DNA from 2 places in the Nitratireductor sp. StC3 genome. Region 1 is predicted to be linked to the other one. Evidence: predicted binding sites of a transcription regulator. Region 1 holds the regulator's gene; the other holds the start of a gene.
What was found. Region 1 encodes LexA, which represses DNA repair genes until DNA is damaged. Its sites were predicted from a motif close to TGTTCNNNNTGTGTTCNG; they were not measured.
Positions count from the first base shown of each region.

Region 2: recA (recombinase RecA) is a predicted target of LexA. The motif match lies at 3,250-3,267, and genes of this name have one in related genera.

Region 1 covers NZ_PYBP01000001.1:295,893-303,345, reverse strand. Annotated here, with positions in the region: gene C7T96_RS01500 (ComEC/Rec2 family competence protein) at 91-2,463, shown strand; gene lexA (transcriptional repressor LexA) at 2,588-3,301, opposite strand; gene C7T96_RS01490 (phosphate ABC transporter ATP-binding protein) at 3,538-4,359, opposite strand; gene C7T96_RS01485 (ABC transporter permease subunit) at 4,356-5,189, opposite strand; gene pstC (phosphate ABC transporter permease subunit PstC) at 5,173-6,084, opposite strand; gene C7T96_RS01475 (phosphate ABC transporter substrate-binding protein) at 6,041-6,865, opposite strand; gene C7T96_RS01470 (transglutaminase domain-containing protein) at 6,865-7,453, opposite strand, start outside.
Region 2 covers NZ_PYBP01000001.1:155,758-163,210, forward strand. Annotated here, with positions in the region: gene C7T96_RS00780 (pseudouridine-5'-phosphate glycosidase) at 1-433, opposite strand, end outside; gene C7T96_RS00785 (PfkB family carbohydrate kinase) at 430-1,404, opposite strand; gene C7T96_RS00790 (IS1595 family transposase) at 1,613-2,506, shown strand; gene recA (recombinase RecA) at 3,391-4,476, shown strand; gene alaS (alanine--tRNA ligase) at 4,722-7,379, shown strand.

The DNA.
Region 1 (7,453 bases):
CGGGCGGCGCATGGGTGATTTTGATCGGCGTTCATGTAGCATAGGTGTCCGCCCGCGCAAGCGCCGGCCGCATCGTGAGGCGACGGCCCGATGAGCACGATGGAGACACAGCGCCTGGAAAGGGCGGCCGCGCCTGCCGCCGCGGGCGCGCATGTGCCGGCCAACCGGCAGTCCGATCGCGCCCGGCCGGCATCCATATCGGGCGCCCTGGTGTCCACCGGCCGCGCCCTTGCCGCGGCATTGGCGCTGGAAGAAGCGCGCGGCACGCCCTTTCTCCTGGTTCCGGTGCTGTTTTGCGCCGGGGCAGCGCTCTATTTCGCACTGCCCTTCGAGCCGGGCTGGCCGCTGCTTGCGGCCGCGCTTGTCGGGCCGGCGGCGGCCCGGTTTCTTGTCGCCCGGCACAGGGTCGCGGCACGGCTATGCGCGGCGTTCGCGATTGCGGCGGCCGGCGCGGGTGCCGGCAAGATCGAAACCGTGCGCGCCGACACCGCCATGCTGGGCTCGGCCGTCTCGACCGTGCTGACCGGGCGCGTGGTCAGGGTCGAGCACCAGGCGAGCGGACGCACGCGCTACACGATCGACGTGGAGACGACGCGGCGGCCGCTGCTGCGTTACGCGCCCGATCGCGTCCGCGTCACGGCGCGCGCCGATCCCGGCATCGCCGCAGGCGAGCGCATCGAGGGGGTCGTGCGGCTTTTCCCGCCCTCCGGCCCGGTTCGCCCCTATGGCTACGATTTCGCCTTCGAAAGCTACATGGCCGGCATCGGCGCGACCGGGTTCTTTCTCGGCATGCCGGACAGGCAAACGTCCGCCGGCGCGAGCGATATCGCCCCGCGCCTTGCCGCCGGGCTGGCCAATATGCGCCAGGCGATCGCCGGGCGGATCAGGCGCCATGTCGCGGGCGCGGAAGGCGAGATCGCCGCCGCGCTGATCGCCGGCACCCGCGCCGGCATTCCCGAGGAGGTCGACGAGGCGCTGCGCCGGGCCGGCCTCGCACACATCCTGTCGATATCCGGCCTGCACATGGCCCTCGTCGCCGGCACGGTGATGCTGGCGCTGCGGGCGCTGTTCGCGCTCGCGTCGGGCTTTTCCTCGCGCCGGCCGGTCAAAAAATACGCCGCCGCGCTGGCGCTTGCCGCGGCCGCCTATTATCTGGCGATTTCCGGCGCCGCGGTCGCCGCCCAGCGCTCGTTCATCATGATCGCGGTGATGCTGGTGGCGCTGCTGTTCGACCGCGCCGCAATCACCATGCGCAATCTGGCAATCGCGGCGCTGATCATCGCCGCGCTGGCCCCGCACGAGGTGGTCGGGCCGAGTTTCCAGATGTCGTTCGCCGCCACGGCGGCGCTGATCGCGGCCTATACGGCCTGGTCGAACCGGGTTTCGGCAAGGACGGGCGCCGGCCGCGCCCCGCCACGGGGCGGGCTGAACGCGGCCGGGCGCCGCCTGGCTTATTTCGCCACGGGGATCGCGGCAACCTCGCTGATCGCCGGCGGCGCGACCACGGTCTACGCGATCTGGCATTTCCACCGTGTCGCCCCGCTCGGGCTGGTTGCCAATCTCGCCGCCATGCCGGTCGTGTCGACGCTGATCATGCCGCCGGCCGTCGCCGCAGGCGTGTTGATGCCGGTGGGGCTGGAAGGTCCGCCGCTGACGGTGATGGGGCAGGGGATCGCGATCATGGTGGCTGTGGCGCGCTGGGTTGCCGATCACAGCCCGATCGACGCTGTCGGGGCGATGCCGCCGCTGGCGCTGATCCTGTTCACCGCCGCGCTTCTCGTCGCGACCATCGCGACCTCCGGCCTGCGCTGGCTGGCGCTGCCGCTGGCGCTGGCCGCAACGCTGGCCTTCGGCTTGCGCACGCCGCCCGACCTGCTGGTTTCCGAGGACGCCCGGCTGGCCGCCTTGATGCGCGATGACGGCCTATTCGCCGTCAATCGCCCGCGACCGAACGGTTTTACCATCGGCATCTGGCAAAAGGCGCTGGCAGCCACGGGTTACGTCAAGCCGCGCGACCGCGCCGACGGCAAGCCCGAGGCGGAGACGCGCTTCGTCTGCGACGCCGCGGCCTGCGAGGCCGTCCATGCCCGCGGCGCCGTGGTGGTGCACGCCAAGACCCGGGCCGCGGCCGCGCCGTTTTGCGGCGTGGCGAGCGTGATCGTGATCGCGGACGCGACCGCCGCCAATCCGTGCCGGGCGAAAGACGTTCTTGTCGTGACCGCGCGCGACCTTGCCCGCCGCGGCAGTCTCGAAGTGCGCTTCAAGCAAGTTGGAACCGAAAGCGCCGGCGCGAGCGGGGGGCCGTTGCGCGCCGAAGCGCGCTTCGCCCTGCCGCGGAACGAACGGCCATGGTTCGCGCACCGCAAATTCTCGCGCGAGGCCCGCGGTCTCGCGCCTTACAAGCGCGGCGAGAAAGGCAGGAACAACAAGAACGGCAAAAGCGGGAAAGGCGACAAAAGCTGAGCCATCCGCCGTGGCGGCGAGATCGGCGGCCGACAAAGCGGCGCCCGATCGAGCCGCGGCCAGACTACATATGTGCCGACACCGGCCCGACCTGGGTCGCCGGCGCGACCGACACCGGGAAACGTCAGTAGCGGCGGATCAGGCCGACCAGCCGCCCTTGGACTTTGACCTGGTCGGGGCCGTAGATGCGGGTTTCGTAGGCCGGGTTGGCAGCTTCGAGCGCGATCGAGGCGCCCTTGCGCCGAAACCGTTTCAGGGTCGCCTCGGCGTCTTCCACCAACGCCACGACGATGTCGCCGGGATTGGCTGTCGCCGCGCTGCGAATGATGACGGTGTCGCCGTCGAGAATGCCGGCATCGATCATGGAATCGCCGCGCACCTCGAGCGCGTAGTGCTCGCCGGCCGACAGCATGTCGGGCGGCACGGCGATCGCATGCGTTTGATGCTGGATGGCGTCGATCGGCACGCCGGCGGCGATCCGCCCCATGACCGGCACCGACACGCCGCCGCCAGCGTCGTCATTGGCCGACACGGGCGGGGCCGGCTTGGGTTTGGGCTTGCCGAGACTGCCCTCGATGACGCTCGGCGAAAAGCTGCGCGGCCGCCCGAGCCCCGGAGAGATCGATTCGGGCAGGCGCAGCACTTCCAGCGCACGGGCGCGATTGGGCAACCGGCGGATGAAACCGCGCTCCTCCAGCGCCGTGATCAGCCGATGAATGCCCGATTTGGAGGCGAGATCGAGCGCTTCCTTCATTTCGTCGAAGGAGGGCGGAATGCCGGTTTCCTTCAGCCGTTGATGGATGAAAAGCAGCAGCTCGTGTTGTTTTCGGGTTAACATGGCGGCCCCAGTGGAATCATCGACAAACAAAACCAGAACAAACTGTATCTGTTCTCACCTTGTTCCGCAAGTGTCCGAGCGCCGAAAGACGAAAACGATGCCGGCAACGCCGCCGACGGCATGCCGCGCCCGGTCTTCGGGCAGGCACCGATACCCGCGACAAGGGAAGGCCGCGGATGTTGAAACGCGGCGTCCCCGTTTCGAGCGCCGGTCTCTCGGCGGGTTTTGCGCCCGGCCTACGCCAGCCGGCCGTTGAGATAATCGTCGGTGACCTGGTTTTGCGGCCGCTCCGACAAATCCGCCATCGTGCCGTGCTCGAGCAGGTAGCCGGTTCCGCGCCGTGTCCAAAACAGCGCGCACTGATCGGCGATCCGTCGTGCCTGAGACAGATTATGCGTGACGATCACCAGCGTGACGCTGTCCTTGAGTTTGAGCAGCAGGCGCTCGATCGTCATCGTCGACATCGGGTCGAGCGCGCTGCACGGTTCGTCCAGAAGCAGGATTTCGGGCCGCGTGGCCAGCGCCCTGGCAATGCACAAACGCTGCTGCTGGCCGCCGGACAGCGCGCAGGCGGACATGTCGAGCCGGTGGCCGATTTCCGCGTGCAGGCCGACGGCACGCAGGCATTCGTCGATGCGCGCGTCCCGGTCCGCCCGCCGGCGCACGCCGAATTCACTCAACACGATATCGAAATTGCGACGGATGGAGAACGGAAACGGGTTAGGTTTCTGAAACACCATGCCGACCCGCTTGCGCAACCGCAGGAGATCGGCGCCCCGCGCCAGCACGTCGGTATCGCGAACAAGGATACGGCCGGACGCGTTCGCACCCGGGATCAGGTCGATCAGCCGGTTGACGCAGGTCAGCAGGCTGGTTTTGCCGCAGCCGGACGGGCCGATCAGCGCGGTGATGCGCCCTGGCGGGATCGACAGGCTGACATCCGACAGGGCCTTGATGGCGCCATAGGCGACCGTGACGTTTTCGACGCGGATATGGCTCGCCTCGGCGCGGCCCGGCGACAAGTCGAGCTTTCGGGTTCCTGTGGCTTGCACGTTCATACGAAATCCCTGCCTTGCTTGCTGTCCAAAGCCGTGAACAGGGCGACGACGGCGGCGACCGACGCCAAGAGCACGGTGGCGGTCGCGAACGCATTGCCGTCGCCACCGGGAACGTTCATCGCCAGGTCGAGAATATGGACCGCCAGGGTCCGTCCCGAATCGAAAACCGAATCCGGCATGCGCACCACGTAGCCGCTGGTGAAGATCAGGGCGGCGCTTTCGGCGACCGCGCGCCCGAAACCGAGCCCCAGCCCGGCGAAAATGCCCGGTGCGGCGGCCGGCAGCATGATCGACCAGACGATCCGCCGCTGCGGCAGGCCGAGCGCGTAGCCGGCCCTGCGGTCTTCGCCGTGCATGCGCAAGGTGGTTTCGGCCACGCAGGCCGCGATCGGCAGGATCATCAGGGCGAGCGTCAGCCCGCCGGCCAGAATGGAAAAGCCGAAGCCGAGCCAGTCGCAGAAGATCATGTTGCCGGCCAGACCGAAGACGATCGAGGGAACGGCGGCCAGCACGCCCAGGCAGCCCCGCGTCAGGCGCGCGGCCACGGTGTGCGGGCGTACCGCCTCGACCAGAAACACCGCCGCCCCGACCGCAAGCGGCAAGGCGGCCGCCAGCGCCACCCCCGTCACCGCCGCCGTCGACACAAGCACCGGCGCGATGCCGCCGGCGCGCCCGGCCGCGCGCGGCGCGGTGGTGAGGAAGTCCCACGACACCAGCGCAGCACCGCGCGTGACCACATGCATAACGATTGCAGCCAGGACGAGCACCACCGCCGCCACCGCCGCGCGCACCACAAGGTCGTTGACGAAGGGTCTAAGATTGCGGTGCATCGGCCCCGCCCCAGCAGCGGCGCAAGACGAGCAGCAGCCCGACCATGGCCATCAAGAACAGGCCCGAAACGAACAGAGCCGAGCGGTGGACGTCGATGGCGTAGGCCATTTCGAGCGCGATATTGGCCGGCAGCGTGCGCACGGACGCAAACGGACTGTCTGGCATCGCGACCGCGTTTCCGACCACCATCAGCACGGCCATCGTTTCGCCCAGCGCGCGGGCGAGCCCGAGCATGCAGGCGGCCGCCACCACCCCCTTGGCCGACGGCAGCACGATGCGCTTGATCGCCGCGTGACGGGCGCATCCGAGCGCCAGGCTGCCGAGATAGAGCGAGGCCGGCAATTGGCGCAGGCCCGCCTCCGCCAGAACGGCCACGGTCGGCAGCACCATGATCGACAAGACGATCACGCCGGCCAGGAGCGAGGTGCCGGGCGGCTGCCAGGCGGCGATGTGCGGCACCAGCACGGTCATGCCCCACAGGCCGTAGACGACCGAGGGAATGGCCGCCAGGGTCATCAGCACCACGCGAAAGGCGGCACCGCCGACATCGCCGGCGTAATAGCGGATATAGACCGCGCACAGGATTCCCAGCGGGCCGGCGACGGCAAGCGCGCCGGCCGAAACCGCGAGCGTGGCCGCGACCATCGCCACCAGGCCGTATTCGCCGGCGGTCGGATACCAGTCGCCATCGGCCACGAAGGCGCCCAGTCCCGCCTCGGTCAGCGCGGGCGCGGAGCCGATCGCCAGCACGATCAAGACGCCGGCCATCGCTCCGATCGCCAGAACGCCCGATGCCCACAAGACGACGACGAAGACGGCGTCTTTCAGCGCGAGCGGGCCGCGAAACAGCCTAATTCGAGGCGGGCGAGAAATAATGGTCTGAGATGAGGTCATGCACCTGTTGTCCGGAGGCAAACCGCAAAAACGCTTCGACCGGCGCCGCGGGGTCGGGATACGTGACCAGGTTCAGCTCTCGTCTGACCGGGTACGACCCGTTTGCGACATTGGCGGAAGTTGGAGCGACGGCCCCGAGCGCGATCGCGCGTATCGGGGTCATGGCGCTTGCGTGATATTCGGCCGCGCCGATCGAGATGTAGCCCACCGCCCTCGGGTTGCCGGCCACCACTTTCACCGCCTGCTCGTTGTCGCCGATGATGGTATGGGCGCGGATGTCGCGAATATCGAGATCGAGATAATCGAGGAAGATTCCCAAGGTCGAGCGGCCTTCGGCCTTGCTGACCACGGTGATCGGCCCGTCCCAGGAACCGAACGCCTCCCAGCGCGTCGCCTGGCCGGTGTAGATCGCCCGCACCTGGTCGTCGGAAAGCCGTTCGAGCGGATTTTGCGCATGAACGATCAGCGCCACGCCGTCCCATGCGATCCGCGTGGCCGCGACGTCGTTTTCATCCGCGCCGAGCGCCCGCGACACCATGCCGATATCGGCGAGCTTGCGCCGGACGTCCGACAGGCCCCTGGAAGAGCCGCCGGTCTGGACATCGACCTGCACGCCCGGATGCGCGGCCTCATAGCGCTGGGCGATATCCATCATCAACGGCGCGATCGTGCTCGAGCCGGTAACGACGATGCGCACCTCCTCCTGGGCATGGGATACACCCAGGCCGGCGAACGTCAGCGCAAGGGAGAAGGCGGCGATCACAGTCTTTCTGGCCGACATCATACGCTCCTCGTTGCCCAGCTTGCCGTTTGCGGCGGCCGCGCCGCGTGCCGGATCTCGGCGTCAGCCCGCATGGGCTGTGTCAGCACCGCGCTGGTGGCCGCCTCGGGCAGGCTGCCGTCGGCCAGAAGCCAGCGCGGGCGGGCGAAATGGCTGATCGCCGGCAAACGGGTCGTCGCGGCCTCGAAAACCAGTCCGCGCCCATGGGAAAACGCGGCCCGGACCCCGCCCAGAGGGTTCAAGCCGGCCACCGGTCGTGCCAGGCCGGCAATCAGGCAATGCGCGACATCCCAATCGCACCGGCGTCCCGCCGTCTCGGTGGCGATCCAGCAATGCATGCCGTCGGCGCGGCAGCCGCCCCGGTTGCGGCCGAAATGAAACCCGGCGAAATAGGCCGCGCGGCGCCCGGCAGCCCGCAGGCAGGCAAGCAGGGCGGTGTTGATATCGATGCAGTTGCCGGATCGTACGCCGCAAAACGTCGCCGGGCGCGCCAGATCGGGATTCGGCCCGCCATAGCTGAACCGGCGCGCCACCGCCGCGACAATGTCGTCGTCACCATGGCCTGCCGCGCATGCGGGTCGCTCGAGG
Region 2 (7,453 bases), 140 kb from region 1:
AGATGTCGAAACTGGTCTCGGCGCCCTTGTGCACGCCGCCGATGCCGCCGGTGGCGAACACCGTGATGCCGGCCAGGGCCGCGCCGATCATGGTGGCGGCGACCGTGGTGCCGCCGGTCCGGCGCTGGCTCACGGCAAAGGCGAGGTCGGCGCGCGACAGCTTCATCGCGTCGCCGGTCTTGGCGAGCGTGGTGCGCTCCTGCGGCGAGAGGCCGATCTTGAGCCGCCCGTCGATGACGGCGATCGTGGCCGGCACCGCGCCCTCGGCTTCGATGATGGCTTCGACATTGGCCGCCATCTCGTCGTTCTGCGGATAGGGCATGCCGTGGGTGATGATGGTGCTTTCGAGCGCGACCACCGGCTTGCGGGCGGCGAGCGCGTCCGCCACCGGTTGGGCGATGTCGACGAGGGCCTGGGCGCTATGCGGGATCATGGGCAAACCGTTCTGTCTTGCGGGAGGGGAAGGAAAGCGGGCGCCGGCACGCGCGCCAGCGTCTGTGCGAAGGTTTGGTCGTCGTGATCGGCAATCGCAGCGGCACTTTCCAGGCACAGCACGGCGGCGGCAACGCCCCGGCGCAAGGCCTCGGCGAACGGAATTTTCGCCGTCAGGCTCTCGACCATCGTGCCGGCAAGGGCGTCGCCGGCGCCGGTGACGTCGGCAATCCGGCGCGGCGGCGGCGGCGTCAGGCGGTAGAACGCCTCGTCGTCGAAGGCGATGAGTTCGCCGCCGCCGGCCGTCACCACCGCGCGTGCAAGGCCGGCCGTGCGCAGGGCCGCGACCAGCGCCTGCGGCGGCGCGGTCGCCGCGGTCGCCGTCAGCGCCGCCGCCTCGCGCCGGTTCATGAACAGGCCGGCCAGCCGGTCGGCGACCGGGGCCAGGCGGCCGACCTTGGCCGGCGAGATCGCGATCGCGTAAAGCGGGCTGGCGCCGGCAAGGCCGGCGAGCCGGTCGAGCGCGGCGGTCGAAAGGTTGGCGTCGCACAAAACCGCGTCGGCGTCCGCCACGGCCGCGCGTGCGCCCGAGCGGCGTAATTGCCTGTCGAAGGCGGCGTCGTAAAGCGCCATGTCGGCGAGCGCGGCGACCACGTCGCCGTCGGCGTCGAGGATCGCAGTGTAGCTGGCCGTCGTGCGGTCGAGATAGACGGCCGACAGATCCGCGATGCCGGCAGCCGCGATCGCGGCCGCCACGGCTTCGCCGGCCGCATCGCCGCCGCGCGCCGACATCAGCGCGACACGGGCGCCGCGGCCGGCCATGACGCGTGCGGCGTTGAAGACGCCGCCGCCGACCTCCTCGCGCATCGTGCCGGGATTGGAGGCTCCGGGCACGAACGGGCCTGCGACCCGGCCGCGCCGGTCGATATGGGCGCCGCCGACGGCAAGGATTGTGCGGGAAGCTGAAGGCATCGTGGCGCCGGACTGGGAAGAAAAGACGGGCCGGCGCGCGGCCGGCGTGGCGACATTACCGGCCGGGATTTGCGCTGGCAACGGGGCCGGCCGAATCGGCCCCGCCGACCCTCGGACGGGGCCGCAAAACCGTGGGAGAGGGGATACATCCGCTGTGGTGCGAATGTATCCCCTTGAAACATGTAGGGCGAATCCCTATATTCGGAGCATGAGCAAGAAACCCAAAGCCCCGACACTCAAAGATTTCCTCGCACAGTTCCCCGACGATGATTCGTGCCTCGATCATCTGATGGCTACCCGCTACGGAAAGCGCCACGAATGCGCCAAGTGCGGCAGGCTCGCCAACTTCCATCGCGTGAGGTCGCGCCGCTGCTACGAATGCGATTTCTGCGGCTATCAGGTCTATCCGACTGCAGGGACGCCGTTCGAAAACACCCGCACATCCCTGCGGGACTGGTTCCACGTCATGTTCATGTTCACGACTTCCCGCAACGGCGTGTCCGCCAAGGAAGTCCAGCGCACCATCGGCGTGACGTACAAGACCGCTTGGCGCATGTGCAACCTGATCCGCCAGTACATGGGCTATGTCGATGGCGACAACAGCCTCGGCGGCCCCGGTAGCGGCATTGTCGAGGCCGACAAGGCCTTCTTCGGTGGCTATGACAAGCGCGGCGAAGATGACAAGTCAGTAGTGCTTGGCATCATCGAACGCGGCGGCGAAGTCGTTACCCGCGTTCTTCCCGGTAAGGGCCGCCGTCACGTCCTGCCCGCAATCTTCAAATGGGTTCGCCCCGGTTCGCGCATCGCTACCGATGAAGCCGGTGCCTTCCGTGAGCTGTCGGAACTTGGCTATCAGCACGGCACAATCAACCATGCTGAAAAGCAATACGTGTCAGGCGAGGTTCACACCAACAACATCGAAGCGTTCTGGTCGCACGTTAAGCGGTCTATGTGCGGGACTTACGTTTCGGTGTCGAAGAAGTGGCTCCAGACCTATCTTTGGGAATTCGAGTTCCGCCAGAACCTTCGGAAGCAGCCGCATTTGATGCTGGACCTGCTTTTGCAGTCTTTCCCCCGTCCCGGACCAAAGGCGGACGCGTGAGCATAGCCTTTAGGAGACGGTCGAAGCGGTCATAGGCGCCAGCCGTCATTGCGCTCCATCCCCCTGATATTCAATTTCGCATACGAAATGTCCGTTGCTCGCCCCCTCAGGAACTCTCAAAATATAAAAGTGAGGGCTACTTATAGATTTATTCCCTCGCTTTACTCTAATCTTAAATTTAACTTTTTTCCTATCGGGGGGTATCGGGTATGGTTTTTCGCGCCCCCTGACATGCCTAATGTCAACAAGGTAGCCGTTTCTATCATCACCCTCATGACGAATTGCTACCGGTACAAGGATAGGCCCCTCGTCGGACATCAAAGTTGCCGTGTCGCCTGTGTCAGAAAAAACCGCATCACCCCAACTTAATTTTATCCGTTCAACGACCGTTCGCCCCTCATACCGATCAAGAAAAACGCCTGCGCGCGGGAAAACTCCTGGTCCGATCTTAAAACGGCGCCGTATCCCAATCGGGACATGCCAATATGAACATGTTTCATTCTTAGATCGCTGGACGGGGCTTCCAAAAACAAAAACAGGCGGAAGTAGCAGACGGAAAAGCCCCATTAGCGGAAGCGCGACAGACGGCTCTCCTGAGCCAAGAGCGATGTCAACAGGCATACTTCATACGATGCCTGAGAACCTCGCCTAAATCCAGATTCGTCAATCATGAATCGACTCAATGCCATCGTCATCCACCTTCTTTACATGTCTGAACGGGGCACATCCGCTGTGGTGGAATCCCGAACGAAAAAAGAACATAACCCTCAAAGCTTTGATTTTAAATAAAATCTACAAACTTGCATAAATGGAACAAAACGGGTACAAATCAATCAGGAATAAGAAGCGACCGGGCTTCATTGACGATCGAAGGGTAATGTATCATGGCTCAGAACTCATTGCGGCTGGTTGAGGACAATTCGGTGGATAAATCCAAGGCTCTGGATGCGGCGCTTTCGCAGATCGAGCGCGCGTTCGGCAAAGGCTCGATCATGCGGCTGGGCCGCAACGAGCAGGTGGTCGAGATCGAGACGGTGTCGACCGGCTCGCTCGGGCTCGATATCGCGCTCGGCGTCGGCGGCCTGCCCAAGGGCCGCATCATCGAGATTTACGGACCGGAAAGCTCGGGCAAGACGACGCTGGCGCTGCACACGGTGGCCGAGGCGCAGCGCAAAGGCGGCATTTGCGCCTTCGTCGACGCCGAGCACGCGCTCGATCCGGTCTATGCCCGCAAGCTCGGCGTCGACCTGGAAAATCTTTTGATTTCGCAGCCCGACACCGGCGAGCAGGCGCTGGAGATCTGCGACACGCTGGTGCGCTCGGGCGCGATCGATGTGCTGGTGGTCGATTCGGTCGCCGCCCTGACGCCGCGCGCCGAGATCGAGGGCGAGATGGGCGATTCGCTGCCGGGCCTGCAGGCGCGGCTGATGAGTCAGGCGCTGCGCAAGCTGACCGCCTCGATCTCGCGCTCCAACACCATGGTTGTGTTCATCAACCAGATCCGCATGAAGATCGGCGTCATGTTCGGCTCGCCCGAAACCACAACCGGCGGCAATGCGCTGAAATTCTACGCCTCGGTCCGGCTTGACATTCGCCGCATCGGCGCGGTCAAGGATCGCGACGAGGTCACCGGCAACCAGACCCGGGTCAAGGTGGTGAAAAACAAGCTCGCGCCGCCCTTCAAGCAGGTCGAGTTCGACATCATGTACGGCGAGGGCGTGTCGAAGACCGGCGAACTGATCGATCTCGGGGTGAAGTCGGGCATCGTGGAGAAGTCCGGCGCCTGGTTCTCCTACAATTCGCAGCGGCTCGGCCAGGGTCGCGAAAACGCCAAGCAGTTTTTGCGCGACAATCCCGAAACGGCCGACGAGATCGAGCTGGCTTTGCGCCAGAATGCCGGTCTGATCGCGGAGAAATTCCTCGACGAGGGCCGCCCCGAGGACGAGGGCGGCGACGCCGCGGAAATGTAGTTTTTCCGGGGTCCGAGCGACCCCGGCCGTTCGTGACGACAGGCCGCCCGGGCTCAGGCAGGGGCGGCCTTTTTCTGGCCTGTGCGTGGGATGGCGGCGGCCGGGCGTCTGGCCGCCCATTGCGCGCCGGGGAGGGGGGCGGCAAGGCCGGCTGCAAAACGGTTTCTGGACAGCCATCCGGGCGGGCGATAAGAAGCCGGTTCGCAAATTCCGGGTTTTCCGGCGGCTTTCAAGAAGGCACATCCATGAGCGGCGTCAACGCGATACGGTCGGCTTTTCTCGATTTCTTCAAAAAGAACGGACACGAGATCGTGGCGTCGGGGCCGCTGGTGCCGCGCAACGACCCGACGCTGATGTTTACCAATGCCGGCATGGTCCAGTTCAAGAACGTCTTTACCGGCGTCGAGCAGCGGCCCTACAGCCGCGCGGTGACGGCGCAGAAATGCGTGCGCGCCGGCGGCAAGCACAACGATCTCGACAATGTCGGCTATACCGCGCGCCATCACACGTTTTTCGAGATGCTCGGCAATTTCTCGTTCGGCGACTATTTCAAGGATGTCGCCATCGAACTCGCCTGGACGCTGATCACCAAGGAATTCGGGCTCGCCAAGGACCGGCTCCTGGTCACCGTCTACCACACCGACGACCAGGCCTTCGACCTGTGGAAGAAGATCGCCGGCCTGCCGGACGAGCGCATCATCCGCATCCCCACCAGCGACAATTTCTGGGCGATGGGCGATACCGGTCCGTGCGGTCCGTGTTCGGAGATTTTTTTCGACCACGGCGAGGCGATCCCCGGCGGTCCGCCCGGCAGCCCCGACGAGGACGGCGACCGTTTCATCGAGATCTGGAACCTGGTCTTCATGCAGTTCGAGCAGGTGGCGGCGGACGAGCGCGTCGACTTGCCGCGTCCGTCGATCGACACCGGCATGGGGCTGGAGCGGGTGGCCGCCGTGCTGCAGGGCAAGCACGACAATTACGACATCGACCTGTTCAGGGCATTGATCGCGGCCGCCGTCGAGGCGACCGGGGTGCCGGCCGAGGGCAAGGCGCGGGCCAGCCATCGCGTGATCGCCGATCATCTGCGCGCGGCGAGCTTTCTGATCGCCGACGGCGTGCTGCCGTCGAACGAGGGTCGCGGCTACGTGTTGCGCCGCATCATGCGCCGCGCCATGCGCCATGCCCAGCTTCTGGGCGCGGCCGATCCGCTGATGTGGAAGCTGGTGCCGGCGCTCACCCGCGAGATGGGCCAGGCCTATCCCGAACTGGTGCGCGGCGAGGCGCTGATTACCGAAACGCTCAGGCTGGAGGAAACTCGGTTTCGCAAGACGCTGGCGCGCGGCCTGACGCTGCTGTCGGAGGCGACCGACAGTTTTGGCGACGGCGACCGGCTCGACGGCGAAACCGCGTTCAAGCTCTACGATACCTATGGATTTCCGCTCGATCTGACCCAGGACGCGTTGCGCCAGCGCGGCATTTCGGTCGATCTCGACGGCTTCAACGCGGCCATGGAGCGCCAGAAGGCGGAGGCGCGCGCCTCGTGGTCCGGTTCCGGCGAGGCGGCGACCGAAACGGTCTGGTTCCAGATCAAGGAGGAGGTCGGGGCGAGCGAGTTTCTGGGCTATGCCAGCGAGGGCGCGGAAGGCGTTGTAAGGGCGCTGGTGCGCGAAGGCGCCCGCGTCGAGGCGGCTGCGGCTGGCGACGAGATCGCCGTGGTCGTCAACCAGACGCCGTTTTACGGCGAATCCGGCGGCCAGCTCGGCGATACCGGCCGGATTGCCGGCGAGGGGTTCGAGATCGAAATTACCGACACGCAAAAGAAGGTCGACGGGCTGATCGTGCATGTCGGCCGGGTCGCGCGAGGCACCGTCGCGCCGGGCGCTATCGTGCATCTCAATGTCGATCACGCCCGCCGCGCCCATCTCCGGGCCAATCATTCCGCCACCCATCTCATCCACGAGGCGCTGCGCGAGGTGCTGGGCACGCATGTGGCGCAAAAGGGATCGCTGGTGGCGCCGGAGCGGTTGCGTTTCGACTTTTCGCATCCCAAGCCGATTTCGCCCGACGAGATCGAGCGCATCGAGCGCATGGCCAATGAAATCGTCGTGCAGAACGCGCCGGTGACCACGCGGCTGATGGCGGTCGACGACGCGATCGCCGAGGGCGCGATGGCGCTGTTCGGCGAAAAATACGGCGACGAGGTCCGCGTGGTGTCGATGGGCACCGCGCTCCAAGGCGACAAAGCCGGAAAAACCTATTCGGTGGAATTGTGCGGCGGCACCCATGTCGCGGCGACCGGCGATATCGGGCTGGTGCGCGTCGTGTCGGAGGGCGCGGTCGCCGCCGGCGTGCGCCGCATCGAGGCGCTGACCGGCGAGGCGGCCAGGCACCATCTCGATACCCAGGAACGCCGGCTGAAGGCGGTGGCGGCGGCGCTGAAAGTGGCCCCGGCCGATGTCGAGGCCCGGGTGGACAGCCTGCTCGACGAGCGCCGCCGGCTCGAGCGCGAATTGGCCGAAGCGCGCAAGAAACTCGCGCTCGGCGGCGGCGGTCAGGCCGAAAGCGAAACCGAAAGCGTCGCCGGAACCGGGTTCATCGGCCGTGTGGTGGAGGGCGTTTCGCCGAAGGAGCTGAAGCCGCTGGCCGACGAGGGCAAGACCGCGCTCGGCTCGGGCGTGGTGGTTTTCGTCGGCACGGGCGAGGACGGCAAGGCGAGCGTGGTGGTCGGCGTCACCGAAGACCAGACGTCGCGCTTCAGCGCCGTCGATCTGGTGCGCGTCGCCTCGGCCGCGCTCGGCGGCAAGGGCGGCGGCGGCCGGCCGGACATGGCCCAGGCCGGCGGGCCCGACGGCGCGAAGGCGCAGGCGGCGATCGAGGCGGTCAAGGCGGCGATGGCCGGCTGAGCCGGCCCGATCCGGTGTTTTCGAGCGCGGCCAGCGCATGCGGGGACCGGGTCAGGTGGTGAACGGGGGCCAGT